DNA from 4 places in the Micromonospora chokoriensis genome. Region 2 is predicted to be linked to each of the others. Evidence: riboswitches for the same ligand, from Rfam matches in the RefSeq annotation. Region 2 holds a riboswitch; each other region holds the start of a gene.

Evidence for each region. Region 2 has a riboswitch for cyclic di-AMP ahead of GA0070612_RS13530 (coiled-coil domain-containing protein). Riboswitches for the same ligand answer to the same signal wherever they lie in the genome.
Region 1: it holds a riboswitch for cyclic di-AMP, as region 2 does, so the genes downstream of both, GA0070612_RS27400 (C39 family peptidase) here and GA0070612_RS13530 (coiled-coil domain-containing protein) in region 2, are expected to answer to the same signal.
Region 3: it holds a riboswitch for cyclic di-AMP, as region 2 does, so the genes downstream of both, GA0070612_RS23405 (LysM peptidoglycan-binding domain-containing protein) here and GA0070612_RS13530 (coiled-coil domain-containing protein) in region 2, are expected to answer to the same signal.
Region 4: it holds a riboswitch for cyclic di-AMP, as region 2 does, so the genes downstream of both, GA0070612_RS03615 (coiled-coil domain-containing protein) here and GA0070612_RS13530 (coiled-coil domain-containing protein) in region 2, are expected to answer to the same signal.

What each region holds. Positions count from the first base shown of each region.
Region 1 covers NZ_LT607409.1:6,050,201-6,053,655, forward strand. Annotated here, with positions in the region: gene GA0070612_RS27395 (alpha/beta fold hydrolase) at 1-434, opposite strand, end outside; gene GA0070612_RS27400 (C39 family peptidase) at 568-1,416, opposite strand; cyclic di-AMP (ydaO/yuaA leader) riboswitch at 1,650-1,791, opposite strand; gene GA0070612_RS27405 (hypothetical protein) at 2,077-2,847, opposite strand; gene GA0070612_RS27410 (hypothetical protein) at 2,979-3,359, opposite strand; gene GA0070612_RS27415 (acyltransferase family protein) at 3,454-3,455, opposite strand, start outside.
Region 2 covers NZ_LT607409.1:2,851,654-2,855,108, reverse strand. Annotated here, with positions in the region: gene GA0070612_RS13540 (HelD family protein) at 1-403, shown strand, start outside; gene GA0070612_RS13535 (cation diffusion facilitator family transporter) at 510-1,427, shown strand; cyclic di-AMP (ydaO/yuaA leader) riboswitch at 1,541-1,672, shown strand; gene GA0070612_RS13530 (coiled-coil domain-containing protein) at 1,676-2,740, shown strand; gene GA0070612_RS13525 (hypothetical protein) at 2,858-3,361, shown strand.
Region 3 covers NZ_LT607409.1:5,035,623-5,039,077, forward strand. Annotated here, with positions in the region: partial or broken gene GA0070612_RS23395 (Y-family DNA polymerase) at 27-713, shown strand; partial or broken gene GA0070612_RS32625 (hypothetical protein) at 694-813, shown strand; gene GA0070612_RS32630 (hypothetical protein) at 862-1,014, shown strand; gene GA0070612_RS23400 (hypothetical protein) at 1,139-1,474, shown strand; gene GA0070612_RS23405 (LysM peptidoglycan-binding domain-containing protein) at 1,563-2,228, opposite strand; cyclic di-AMP (ydaO/yuaA leader) riboswitch at 2,229-2,401, opposite strand; gene htpG (molecular chaperone HtpG) at 2,698-3,455, opposite strand, start outside.
Region 4 covers NZ_LT607409.1:778,082-781,536, reverse strand. Annotated here, with positions in the region: gene GA0070612_RS03620 (carbonic anhydrase) at 1-203, shown strand, start outside; gene GA0070612_RS03615 (coiled-coil domain-containing protein) at 322-1,341, opposite strand; cyclic di-AMP (ydaO/yuaA leader) riboswitch at 1,346-1,476, opposite strand; gene GA0070612_RS03610 (YibE/F family protein) at 1,643-3,013, opposite strand; gene GA0070612_RS03605 (heavy metal translocating P-type ATPase) at 3,325-3,455, shown strand, end outside.

The DNA of each region.
Region 1 (3,455 bases), 3.2 Mb from region 2:
AGGTAGCGGCGGGCTGCCTCGGCGCGGGTGGCGAACCAGCTGACCGGGCGGGCGGCGAGGTCGGCGGCACGGGTCAGCTCGTCGGGTGACCAGACGGCCTTGATGCCCAGCCCGACCACGGCGTCCACGGGCGTCCCGGCGGCGCGGGCGGCCAGCGCGAGGCCGACCACCCCGCCCAACGAGTGCCCGAGCACGACGAGCCGGTCGCCGGCCACCAGGCCGCGCGCTATCCGGTCCGCCAACCCCGCAAAGGTGTACGACGGCAGCGGCGCCGCCCAGCCGTGGCCGGCGAGGTCCGGTGCCAGCCACCGCCCCGCCCAGCGCTGTTCCAGCAGCGGCGCCCACGGCAACCAGACGTCCCCGCTCGTGCCCATTCCGTGCAGGAGCAGCAGGACCCGCCCACGACCGGCTTGACCACCCGATTCATCCACCACGGCCGCAGTCTCCCACGGTTCACGGCCCGGTACGAGAGCCGCCGTCCACGCCGGACACCGACGCACCGACGAAAATGCCGCGGGCGTCGGCCCCTTGTGGGGGACGACGCCCGCGGCGGTCAGCGTGCCTGGGTCAGGCGGAGTAGCCCCGGCTGGCGATCCAGTTGGCCAGGTCGATGGTGGTGATCCAGTACGCCGGGTCGGCGGCGTTGGCCGAGTCGGCGATGCGCACGGTACGGCCGTTGTCCTTGTAGCCCACGACGGCGATGTAGTGCCCGCCGCCGTAGGAGTGGTAACCGCCGTCGGTGTCGACGGCGTCGCCGACGACGTTCGCGACCACGCCACGGCCGTCGGTGATGGCCTTGACGACGTCGGCCTGGAGCCGGTCCATCTGGGCCGGGCTGGGGGCGCCGGCGAACATCCGGGTCCGGTACGGGGAACCCTTCACCTCGGCGTTGAGGACCCGGGTGGTGTCCTCGGCCGAGTTGGTGCCCATCTCGGTGGTGCCCAGTTCGGCGCCGAGCTCCTCCTGGGTGCGGTCGATACCGGTGGCGCTGAGGGCGTTCCGGGTGGCCGCCGGGCCGCAGTTGTAGTACGTGTTCTGCGCCTCGTAGTCGTAGTCCAGGACCTTCGTCGCGGGCGGCTTCGGCGGCGTCGGCTTACGGGTGAGGTCGGGGTTGGCCTTGGCCTTGGCCTTGGCCGACGCGGCGGTGGTGGCCGGAGCGGCGGTGCTCGGCGCGGCGCCGGCCGACGGGGACGCCGCACGCGCCTCGCCACGGGAGGCGGCGACGTCGCTGCGCATCTCGGCGACGGTGGTCGCGGTGCGCCCGCCGGCGGGTGCGTCGTCGGCGGTGGTGAGCAGGGCGCCGGTGGTGGTGGCGATCGCGAGGGCCGCGGCGGAGGCGGCAACGATCTGGTACGGGCGCTCGGTGGCGAAACGGCGGAGCTGACGCTGCAGGGTGTGCTTCACGGGGTCCTCCACGGATCGGGGGGAGAGCGGCACAGCGGCGACCGGACCGGTATCCGGGCAGGCGCCGGCGCGCGGACCGTGGTCCGCGGATGGTGAACCGCTCAGGGGAACGCCCGGCGTGGCCGGGCGGCTAGGCGATGACCCGGGGGGTCAGCTCACCGTCACTGGACGAATGAGCGCGGGTACCGCCGCGCCGTGGAGGCGAGGGAACAACCGAGGGGTGGAAAGGTGCTGCACGTGGATGGAACTCCTTCCGACACCGCCTACCGGGTTAGCTGACGGATTCGGGCGGGAAGATCGCCCTACCGCGGGCTCTGGCTCGCGGATTCACCCCGGACTTACTGGTGGGTCCCCGGTTCGTTCATCACGATTGAGCGGGTCGGCGCGGCGTCGCCTCTTGCGATCGGTTACCGCACCGGACGGGACGACAGTACTGGCCCGTTCGCACCCCTGCCAAGCCAGCTCCACCTGCATAAACCTGAAATGTCGCGGCAATTTCTGCGCGTATTGCCGATGATGCGACTCGATGGGACAAGCGGTTACGGTGACGCCTACGGGCGACAACCGGACAGGCCGCCGAGAATGCGACCAGATTCTCCGGAAGAATGGCGCCGATCGCGCCGGACGCCCGAATTCCGGTCGGCGTGAGCCAGCTCACGTCACGAATCGGGCTCAACTCGCCCGCGCGGGCCGCCACCGCGCCACGACAGCGGGTCGGAACGCACCGGTCACCGCCCGCCGCGCGGGTAGCGGGTGCGGTCGCAGCCGGGCCGCCGCCGCGCAGCTCTCCGTCGCGAGGGCTCGCGCTGAGTCGGCAGCCAGTTCCGCGTCCCGCCAGGCAGCCCGCTCCCGGGATGCGGCGGCCTGGTAGTCGGCCAGCCTCGCGTCCCGGATCGTCCGGCTCAGCAGCACCTCCTGCTCGACCGGGTGCCGCCGGGGATCCCAGCCGCGCCGCTGGGCGAACACGTCGCCCAGCTGCGCCATGCTCAGGTCACCCCGCCAGTACGCCGTCATCGCGGCCCGGTGCAGGTAGCGCTCGCGGGCGGCGTACTCGGCCGGGGTGTGGGGGGTCTGCGGGGTCGGCAGCGTCTCGGCGCCCGCGAAGCGACGCGCAGCGGCGTCCGCCTCGTCGTAGGCGTCCCAGGCCCGCTCCAGCTCCGCCTGAGCGGTCAGCCAGTCAGCACGTCGCCGCTGCGCGGTCCTGGCCGCCCCGGTCGCGGCGACCGCCACCTCCTCGGCGTACCGGCGCAGGTCGGCGGCCTCGGCGGCGGCCACCTCACGAGCGGTGGGGGCGGCCGTGCGCGGGTCGTCCGGGGGTGTGTCCCGCTCGGGACGGGCCACCAGCAGGGCGAGTACGCCCAGGGCCAGCAGGAACAGGGTGGACCAGATGGCGGCGGCCTGCGGCACCTCGGTCACGAACTGGTAGAGGACAGCGGTCTGCATGGTCGGCACCTCGGAAGAGAGCGATGCGATGGGTAGCTCCAGCGCCACCGGGCCAGGGGCGGTGAACGGGCCGGTGGGGCGCGGAGCTGGTGGGTCGACAGGCGCGGCGGCGGGACGGTCGTCCCGGTGACTCAGCGCCCGGGCGGGGCTCGGGGTGCCCGGCTGCTCGGGGCGTGACCGAGGGGCAGCTGCTCGGACCCGGCCGCGCGCAGCGAGCCGGCCGCGAGAGTGACCTGGTCACCGGGTGGCGTTGGTTGCGGGTCGACCGACCACGCCGGAGAGGATGCCTCGACGGGCTGCTCGGTCGTCGCCCGCGCCTCGTGCATCGCCACCTGCGCGCAGGTGGACGGGCAGGCCGCCGGGAGTGATCCGAGGGCGAACGGAGCTGGCACGGCGGCCGAGGCCGGGCCCGCGCCGAGCGCCAGGGCCGCGACGACGGCGAGGCTGGTCAGCACCCGCGTCGCCCAGCGCGCCACCCACCACAGCGGACAGGTGATCGCGACCGGAAGCACGACCTCACGCTACCGTCGTGCCGACCTCACCGCACCGACCACGGGCGTGTCGTCGCACGCCGCGCCGAACCCCCACTGAGCAGGGTGGACGGTGTC
Region 2 (3,455 bases):
CGCGGTGGCGGCGGCGGAGATCCGCCGGCTCTACCCGGACCTGCCGCTGCCGACCGCCGTCCGCTCCACCGGCGTCGATCCGGTCGAGCTGGTGGTGCCCGCGGCGGGGTTGGAGATCGCGACCGTGAAGGCCGCCGCCGACCTGCTGGCCGAGGTGGAGGGCACGGTCGGCGTGATCACGCCGGTGCCGCGTCGCGACGAGGTCGCCGGCTGGCTCGACGCGCTGGACGCGCCGAGGTTGCAGGTGGTCACCAGCCTGGAGGCCAAGGGCATGGAGTACGACGGAGTCGTGCTGGTCGCCCCGAGCGAGATCCGGGCGGATCCGGGTGCCGGGGTACGCACCCTGTACGTGGCGCTGTCCCGGGCCACCCAGCGACTCACCACCATCGACCCCACCGACTGACCTGCGCGAGCGCCGGCCGGCGGGAGGTGCGACCCGTACACTTGCACACATTGCGATGTGAACATACATTGGACCGGACCTCGGACGGCGGCGGAAGGTAGTTCACGTGGGAGCAGGTCATGACCACCACCACGGATCCGTCGCCAATGCCGCGCACCAGCACCGGGGTCGACTCTGGGCGGCCTTCGGGCTGCTCGCCACCCTGATGGTGGTCGAGGCGGTCACCGCCCTGCACACCGGCTCGCTCGCCCTGCTCTCCGACGCCGGGCACATGTTCACCGACGTGCTCGGCATCGGCATGGCGCTCGCCGCGATCACCGCGACCCGGCGGGCCACCGGCGACCCGCAACGCACCTTCGGGCTCTACCGACTCGAGGTGCTCGCCGCACTGGCCAACGCCGTCCTGCTCTCCGGCGTCGCGGTCTACGTGGTCATCGAGGCGATCCGCCGCTTCGGCGACCCGCACGAGGTCATCACCGGTCCGATGCTCGTGGTGGCCGTCCTCGGCCTGCTCGCCAACATCGTCGCCTTCGGCCTCCTCCGCGCCGGTGCGCGGGAGAGCATCAACATCCAGGGCGCCTACCTGGAGGTCCTCGGCGACCTGCTCGGCTCGGTCGGCGTGATCGGCGCGGCGCTGCTCATCACCGTCACCGACTGGTGGTGGGCCGACCCGCTGGTCGCCGTCGCCATCGGCGTGTTCATCCTGCCGCGCACCTGGCGGCTGGCCCGGGCGGCCATCCGCATCCTGGTGCAGGCCGCACCGGAACACCTCCAGGTGACCGCCGTGCACGACCGGCTGGCGGCGGTCCCCGGTGTGGTCGAGGTGCACGACCTGCACGTCTGGACGCTCACCTCGGGCATGGACGTCGCCTCCGCACACCTCACCATGGAGCCCGGCGCAGAGGTCGGCGCGGTGCTCACCGCCGCGCGTACGGCCCTGCACGACGACTTCCGGATCGAACACGCGACGCTGCAGATCGAGCCGGGCGCCAACTCCGGGGCCTGTGGCTCGATCGAGTGGTGACGGTGAGTTCCCCGTACTGACGCACTCACCGTCCGTCACATTCGCTGCAGCCGCCCCACGAGTACCGGTAGGCTCTGTCCCGGCCGCCACCAGGCGGCGCCTCCCGGCGCCGGTGGTGGTCGTCGCCTAATCGCCCACACGGGCGAACCGGGGAACCACGTTCCTGGGGTGCATCCGCGTCAGCGGTAGGGATCTTCCGTCCCGAACCCGTCAGCTAACCCGGTCGGCGGCTGACGGAAGGACTGACAGTGGCACCAGCACGACATCCCGCCGCCCGACTGGCGGCCCTGATCGTCGCGATGCTCGCTCTCGGCGTCGCACTCCCGGCCGGCACCGCCTCGGCCGCTCCCCCGACCGGCCAGCGGGCCGCCGCACCCGACTCCGACGAAGAGGGCGGCACCCCGGCGCTCCGCGCCCAACTGGAAGCCGCCAGCAAGGGCTACCTGGACGCGAAACGCGCCCTGGACACCTCCGTGCAGCGGCAGCAGCAGCTCACCACCCAACTGAAGACCATCGAGGTCGAGCTCGACCAGCGCAACGGCAAGGTCGGCGAGATCGCCGGCGTCGCGTACCGCACCGGCCGACTCAGCACCATATCGGCGCTGCTCAACAGCAACACCCCGGAAGGCTTCATGGACCGGGCCGCCTCCCTGGACGCGGTGGCCGCCAACGAGGACCGGGTGCTGCGCGACCTCCTCACCACCAAGGACCAGGCCAACCGGACCCGCGCCGCCCTGGACGGTGAGATCAACGAGCAACGCAAGCAGGTCGCGGTGATGGCCAAGCGCAAGGAGCAGGCCGAGCGAGCCCTGACCGTCGCCACCACCCCGAAGCCACGGACCACCGCCGACACCGACTCCAACCGGGGCACCTCCACCAGCAACGCCAAGGCCGCGCCGCGCAACTCCGACGGCTCCTGGCCGAAGGAGTCGTGCAGCGTCGACGACCCCACCCCGGCCAGCGGCTGCATCACCCCGCGCACCCTGCATGCCCTCAACCAGGCCAAGGCCGCAGGCTTCACCCGGTACGTCTCCTGCCACCGCAACGGAGGCTCGGGCGAACACCCGAAGGGCCGAGCCTGCGACTTCGCCGCGCAGAAGGGCGGCTTCGGCGGGGACGCCACCGGCGGTGACAAGACGTACGGCAACAACCTGGCGGCGTACTTCATCCGCAACGCCGACCGGCTCGCCGTGCTGTACGTGATCTGGTACCGGCAGATCTGGCTGCCCAGCAGCGGGTGGAAGGCGTACAGCGGGGCGGGCGGCGACCCGTCCAGCGACCACACCAACCACGTACACCTGTCGGTCTACTGACCACTCGTGGCCGGTGCCCCCGTCGAGGGGCACCGGCCACGGCTACGTCGCGGGACGTACACCCGATGTCGCCGGTCGTCGGACGACCCGGCGACGGTCGGCGGGCAGCATCGCGGCATGCCTCGGATCCCACCCACCGCCCGCAAGGCGCTGCTCACCCTGCACCTGGTCACCTCGCTGGGCTGGCTCGGCGCCGACCTGGTGCTGCTCACCCTCGGCATCGCCGTACAGCGGGGCGCCGACCCGGCCGTCTTCTACCCGGTCGGCGCGGTGGTCGGCACCGTCCTGTTCGCACCGCTCAGCGTCCTGGCCTGGCTGATCGGTGTCGTCAGCGCGCTGCTCACCCCGTGGGGCCTCCTGCGCTATCGGTGGGTGTTGGTCAAGCTCGTGATCACCACGGTGATGGTCGGGCTGGTGCTGTTCCTGCTCACCCCGAATCTGCGGCACGCCGGAGCGTTGGGCTCCGCCCTCCCCGCACGGGATCGCGCCGACCTGGTGATCGCGCCCGCGGTGTCGACCACCCTCATGATCATCGCGACGGTGCTGTCCACCTACAAGCCGTGGGGCCGCCGACAGGCCGCCCGAACGACCACACCGACCGCGCCGACACGCCGACCGTGACCGCACCCCGGCCGTGACCACACCCCGACCGCGCCGACACGCCGACCGTGACCGCACCCCGGCCGTGACCACACCCCGACCGCGCCGACACGCC
Region 3 (3,455 bases), 2.2 Mb from region 2:
GCCCAGGTCACTGCCGCGATCACCGGATGCCATGCGAACATGTGTACGTATCGCCCGGTGCCAGCATCCTGCACGCCGACCTGGATGCCTTCTACGCGTCGGTCGAGCGGCGCGACGATCCACGTCTGCGCGGCCGGCCGGTGATCGTCGGCGGGGGCGTGGTCCTCGCGGCCAGCTACGAGGCGAAGGCGCGGGGCGTCCGCAGCGCGATGGGCGGCCAGCAGGCACGCCGGCTGTGTCCGGACGCGATCGTGGTGCCGCCTCGGATGTCGGCGTACACGGCGGCGAGCCGCGCGGTCTTCGAGGTCTTCCGGCAGACCACTCCGCTGGTCGAGGGGATCTCCATCGACGAGGCGTTCCTGGACGTGGGTGGCCTGCGGCGGCTGGTCGGGCCACCGGCCGACATCGCGGCGCGGCTGCGTCGGGAGGTTCGTGAACGGGTCCACCTTCCGATCACCGTGGGTGTGGCCCGCACGAAGTTCCTGGCGAAGGTGGCCAGCGGGGTGGCGAAACCCGACGGCCTGCTGGTGGTCGCACCGGACGCCGAGATGGCGTTCCTGCACCCGCTTCCGGTCGAACGGTTGTGGGGCGTCGGCCCGGTCACCTCCGCGAAGCTGCGGGAGCACCGGATCCGTACCGTCGGCGAGGTGGCCCGGCTCGGTGAGGCCGCGTTGGTGTCGCTGCTCGGGTCCGGTGCCGGCCGGCACCTGCACCCGCTCGCACACCATCGGCAAGGCGACCGCGGACACGACGCCGCTGCTCGCCGCCGCGCGCGCGTTGCTGCGGGCGGCCCAGCCCGAGATCGACGGTCGTGGTGTCACGCTGATCGGTGTGTCGGTGGGCAACCTGGACGACAGTCCGGTGCAGCCGGAGCTGCCGTTCCACAGTGACCCGGGCGCGGAGTTGGACGCCGCTGTCGACGCGGTCCGCGACCGGTTCGGCTCGACGGCGCTCACCCGTGCGGTCCTGCTCGGCCGGGAGCCGGGTGACGAGATGCCGCTGCTGCCGGATTGACCGATCTGCGTGCGGTGTCCACGCGCGGAGTTGCGACCGGAGACACATCACAGCAGGTCGGCGGTTTAGCCGGCGGCCCACGGGTGACCCTTGAGGGGTACAGCCTGACAAGGGGGGACCCACCATGTCCGAGGACACCAGCAACCGAGCGAGCCGCGGCGCCGAGCGCCCGCACGACGTGACCGACCCGCTGCTCTGGCAACTGGCGATCGACGTGTTGAGCGCCCACGAGCCGGACGACGAGGGCCACTGCCGCAATCTCCAGTGCGCCGGGCAGGCCTGGCCCTGCGCTGCCCGTCAGGGCGCCGAGCATTCGCTGCGTCTGTCCCGCGGCGCGTCTGACTCCGTCGAGGGGACCGTCGACGGCGGGACCGATCTGGCACCGACCTCCCGCTGGGGTCGCAATGCCGGCCCGGTGGCGTCTCGTCGAGCGCCGAAGGCATCCGCCTCGGCGGCGTGACTCGAACCCGACCCGCCACTCGGGCTGACCAGCACCGAACACACGAACGCTCGGCCGGTGACCCGGCCGAGCGTTCGTGTGCCGTCGGTCAGAGGCTGAGCTTCTGACCCGGGAAGATCAGACCGGGGTCGGCCCCGATCAGCTTCCGGTTGTGCTCGTACAGCGCCTGCCAGCCGCCGGACACCCGATGGGCGTCGGCGATCTCCGACAGGGTGTCGCCCGGCTTGACCAGGTACGTTTGGCCGCCGGCCGGCGCCGCGGTGCGCTCGTGGTTGCGGGTCGCCGGCTGCTCGCCGCGCGACGGCCGCTCCTGCCGCTCGGTGGGCTTCGCGGTCGACTTGGTCGACTTCGCAGTGGACTTCGTCGACTTCGTGGCGGAGCCGCCCGACGAGCCGCCCTTCTTGCCGCACGTCGGCCAGGCACCGATGCCCTGCCCGTCGAGCACCTTCTCGGCGATGGCGATCTGCTCGCCACGGCTGGCCAGGTCGGCGCGGGCGGCGTACTTCTTGCCGCCGTAACCGGCCCAGGTGCTCTGCGAGAACTGCAGGCCACCGAAGTAGCCGTTGCCGGTATTGATCTTCCAGTTACCGCCGGACTCGCACTTGGCGATCGCGTCCCAGTTGACTCCGGCCTGCGCCGGGGCGGCCGGGCCGAAGAGGGCGACAGCGCCGGTGACCGCGCCGACGGCCAGGGTGCCGACGGCGAGGCGGCGGGTGGTGACCCGTCGATGACGGGGCGTGTGAACAGACGTCATGTGAGCTTCCTCCACGCCGGCGAGGTGAGCTGTCGGGTTCGGGCCGAGGAGCCCGGCCGCACGGTGGCGGCTTCACCCCGAGGTGACATGCACCGAGGAACGTGTGGGTCCCCCGCTCCTGCCCGGGTGACTGGGTTCCGACGGCCGGGGGCAGGATTTGGCGTTGCCGGCCGTGGTGTCCGCAGTGGCGAACCCGACCGACGTTAGGCACGTTCGGTGACGATCGCCCAACCCCTGTGAAGTTCTTCACCGGGCTACGCGGGGCGCCGTCCGCAGCGGTTGCGGCCGGCCGGACACTGTGCAGAGAGCACTGTGGACCGGTTCCGATCAGGCCTCGTGACGAAGCCAGATCACGGCGTGACGCCGAGCGACTCGACGTGTCCGTTGGTGATCGGATGCTCGACGTCGTACGCCGAACCGGCCGGCGGGGCCCCTGGTCGGGTGGCCCGCCAGCCGGAGGGTCGACCGTCTACAGGGTGCGCGCCAGCCGGTCGGCGAGCGTGCGGGTGAAGCGGGCGGGGTCGGTCAGCTCACCGCCCTCGGCGAGCACCGCCAGGCCGTAGAGCAGCTCCGCGGTCTCGGTCAGGGCCGCCTGGTCGCTGCCCTGCTCGTGGGCCTTGCGCAGCCCGGAGACCAGCGGGTGCCCGGGGTTGATCTCCAGGATCCGCTTGGTCGGGGGCACCTCGTGCCCCATGGCCCGGTACATCTTCTCCAGGGTCGGCGTGAGGTCGTGGGCGTCGCCGACGACGCAGGCCGGTGAGGTGGTCAGTCGCGACGACAGCCGGACCTCCCGGACGCTGTCGGTCAACGTGGTGCCGAGCCAGTCGAGCAGACCGGCGAACTCCTGCCGCTGCTGCTCGCGTTCGGCCTCAGCCTGCTGCTTCTCCTCGTCGGTGTCCAGGTCGATCTCGCCCTTGGCGATCGAGCGCAACGTCTTGCCGTCGTACGCGCCGACCCGCTCGACCCACACCTCGTCGACCTGGTCGGTGAGCAGCAGCACCTCGTGACCCTTGGCCCGGAAGGCCTCCAGGTGCGGCGAGTTCTCGATGGCGGCCCGGGACTCACCGGTGGCGTACCAGATGTCGTTCTGGCCGTCCTTCATCCGCGAGACGTAACCGGCCAGGTCGGTGGGCTCGGTCGCGTCGTGGGTGGAGGCCACGGAGAGGATGTCCAGCAGGGTGTCGCGGTTGTCGGTATCGTCGATCAGTCCCTCCTTGACCACCGCGC
Region 4 (3,455 bases), 2.1 Mb from region 2:
GCATCGTCGACATCCACATCGCACAGACCGTCGAGACGGTGCTCGGGCAGTCGCCCGTGCTGGCCGGCGAGGTGGCGCAGGGGCGGTGCGCGGTGGTGGGTGTGTCGTACCGGCTCGCCGCCGGAGAGGTGCGCCCGGTGGCCGCCGTGCCGGCCGACCTCACGACGCTCGGCACCGACCCGGCCGCGCCCGCCGCGGCCTGACGCGACGAGAGTCGCGCCCTTCGCGGCCTGACGTGACAGGGGCCGCGCCTTTCGCGGCCTGACGCGACGAGGGCCGTTCCGCGCGACGCGGAACGGCCCTCGGCCAAGGCCCTGCGGGTCAGAGCAGCGACATGTGGACGTGGTCGGTGTGGTTCGACGGCCCGCTGTACGACTTCCAGCCGGTCGCCGGGAACCAGATCTGCCGGTTCCAGATCACGTAGTAGATGCCCAGCCGGTCGGCGTTGCGGATGAGGAACGCGGCGACGTTGTTGCCGTACTTCCGGGTGTCCTCGTTGTGCCACGGCGAGAAGCCGCTCTTCTGCAGCGACCAGTCGCAGGCGCGGCCCTTCGGGTGCTCCCACGGCCCACCGGAGCGGTAGCAGCCGACGAACCGGTTGAAGCCGGCCCGCTTGACCTCCTTGTACGCGTGCAGCGTGCGGGGCGTGACGCAACCGGACGTGGTGGGGTCCTTCTCGCTGCACGACTGCGGCTTCCAGTCGCCGTCGGCGGTGCGGCCAGGGCCGATCTTGGCAACCGGTGACGTGGCGTCGACCAGGCCGCCGGTGAAGCCCTTCCCGCCGACGAGGGACAGCGCCTTGTCCGCCTCGCTCTTGCGCTTCGCCATCAGGGCGGTCTGCTTCTGCTGCTCGCGGACCTCCGCGTCGAGAAGCTGCTTGGCCTGCTCCGCGCGGGCCTTCACCGCGTTGACCTCGGCGAGCTTCTTCTCGTTGACCATGTTCATCTCGTCGAGCAGCGAGGCGCGCTGGACGAACGCGTCCGGGGCCTTGCTCTCCAACAGCATCGCGAGCGCGCCGATGCGGCCGGTCCGGTACGACTGGGCGGCGATCTGCCCGACCTGTGGGGTCAGCGCGTCCAGGTCGGCCCGGGCCCGATCGACTTCCCGCGCCAGGTCGCCCTGCCGCTTCTTGGACTTGTCCAATTGGGACTTGGCTGCGGAGTAGTCGCGGTTGGCCTGCTCGATGACGTCGGTGAGCAGCTTCGGCTCGCCGTCCTCCTCGTGCCCGGACGGGGTGGGAGTCGTCGGGGCGGCGTGGGCCGGGAGGGGCCCGGCGAGCACGGTCAGTGCGGCGATCACGGCCACCACGGGTGTCAACCAGCGGCGTAGGGGTGCCGTCACAATGTTCCCTTCCCTCGACCGCCGACCGGGTTAGCTGACGGGTTCGGGGCGGAAGTGGCCCCTACCGCTGACGCGGATTCACCCCACGTACCTGGGTCCCCGGCTCGCCGGTTGGCGATTGGGCGGTGGCACCGCAGACGCCGCTTCGCGCCTTCATCGGTGACCGCGAGCGAGGTTACCCGAGAGTCGGTCGGGTGAGCTACGCCTGGATGCCGACCAAAAGCGTCATTTCGCCATAGCGGTGAGTGACCAGTGACGCGGTTCTCAGGGTGGAGGCCCGATCTGGTCACGCTGAGGAGTGTCACCATGTCGTATCCGTGCTCCTGTTCGGCTCCGGCCACCGGTCGGCGGCGGTAGATGGGGGTGAGGGCCGCGTCGGGTCCGACTCGTCGGGGTGACCCGTTCGCGGTGAGATCAGTGCGGCCAGCGTCTCAGCCCGGTCCGTCCGCGGTCGCGGGGCGGCGGCGTCGGCGGGCGACGTGGTGTCCGTGCGACCGGCGGCGGTCACCAGCGCGGCCAGGCCGGTGGTCAGCGGCACGGCGGCGATCAGGCCGAGGGTGGCGACCGCGCTGCGGACGATCTCCTGGGCGAGGAATTCGCTGGTGAGGATCTGCCCGATCGGTCGGGAGTCGGCGGTGAGCAGGAGCAACAGCGGCAGCGACGCGCCCGCGTACGCCAGCACGATGGTGTTGACAGTGGACGCGATGTGCGCCCGACCGACCCGGGTTGCCGCACGGTACAGCTGCAACCGGGTCAGGCCGGGGTTGGCGTGGGCCAGCTCGGTGACGGTGGCCGCCTGGGTGACTGTCACGTCGTCGAGCACCCCGAGCGATCCGATGATGATGCCGGCGAGCAGCAGGCCGTGCAGGTCCACGTCGCCCTGGAACATCGACAGGGTGGTGGCCTCCTCGCTGCCGAAGCCGGTGAGGTGGGTCGCGGCCGTGGCGATGGTGGCGAGCACCCCGGTCAACACCAGGCTGCCCAGGGTGCCGAGCACCGCTACCGAGGTCTGTGCGGTGACCCCGTGTGTCAGGTAGAGCACCACGAACATGATCAGGGCGGCACCGACCACCGCCACCAGCAGGGGTGACTTCCCCGCGCCGATACCCGGCAACACGAAGGTGAGCAGGATGGCGAAGCTGGCGGCCAGCCCGGCGAGCGCCGCGAGACCCCGCCATCGGCCGAACGCGACGATCGCGGCGGCGAAGACGACAGCCAACCACAGCATCGGGGTGCCCCGCTGGTGCTCGGCGACGTTCCAGTTGCTGATGGTGGGGTCGGTGGGGTCGGTCAACTCGACCAGGATGACCTCGTCGCCGACCTCCACCCGGGGCGCGCCCGGCCCGTCGGGCACGGGCGTCTCGACCTGCTGGCCGGCCGACGGCCCGTCGTCCACGCGGACGTCGACAGTGCCACAGCGCCCGTCGCCGACGCGCGGTGTGCCCTCGGGACTCGACGGCGACGGCGGGCACGGCTCCATCACCACCCGGGTCACCGTGCCGCTGTAGCGCGGCACGTCCGCCTCGCCGTCGGACTGCGGTGACCCGCCGCGCGGCCAGAGGACCAGGGCCGCGATCACGGTGGCGACGAAGAGGGGCACCACGGTCATGACGAGGATCCGTCGCACCCTCGGCGGGGCGGACGGAGCGGGACGGGCGTGGTCGGAACCCAAGGTGAGACTCCCAACGATCCAGTGCGGGGTACGTGTCAGTGGGCCGGTCGGTTCACCGTCACTGCGGAAACGTGGTGGGGGAACGCGACGGTTCGCCGGCTGACGACCGCTCGGTCACGCACGGTCAGGATCCGACCCGACCAGCCGGCCGCGACAGCACCGCGCGGCGGCGCGGGTGTCCGTTCGTGCCTCGGTCCACCGGGGGTCATCGTGGGGAATGCTAACCAGCACGATCGGGGGACGCAGGTCGTGACGGAGTGTCGGTGGTGGAACCGTCGGCGTGGCGGTCCGCGGACCGGCATCGTGGAGACATGCCCGCGTCGTCACCGCCCGACCCCGGCCGGCACGTCCCGGCCGCGCCGGCGCAGCACGGCGAGCACGCCGGGCACGACAAGCACGCCGGGCACGACCCCGAGATGTTCCGTCGGCGCTTCTGGGTCTG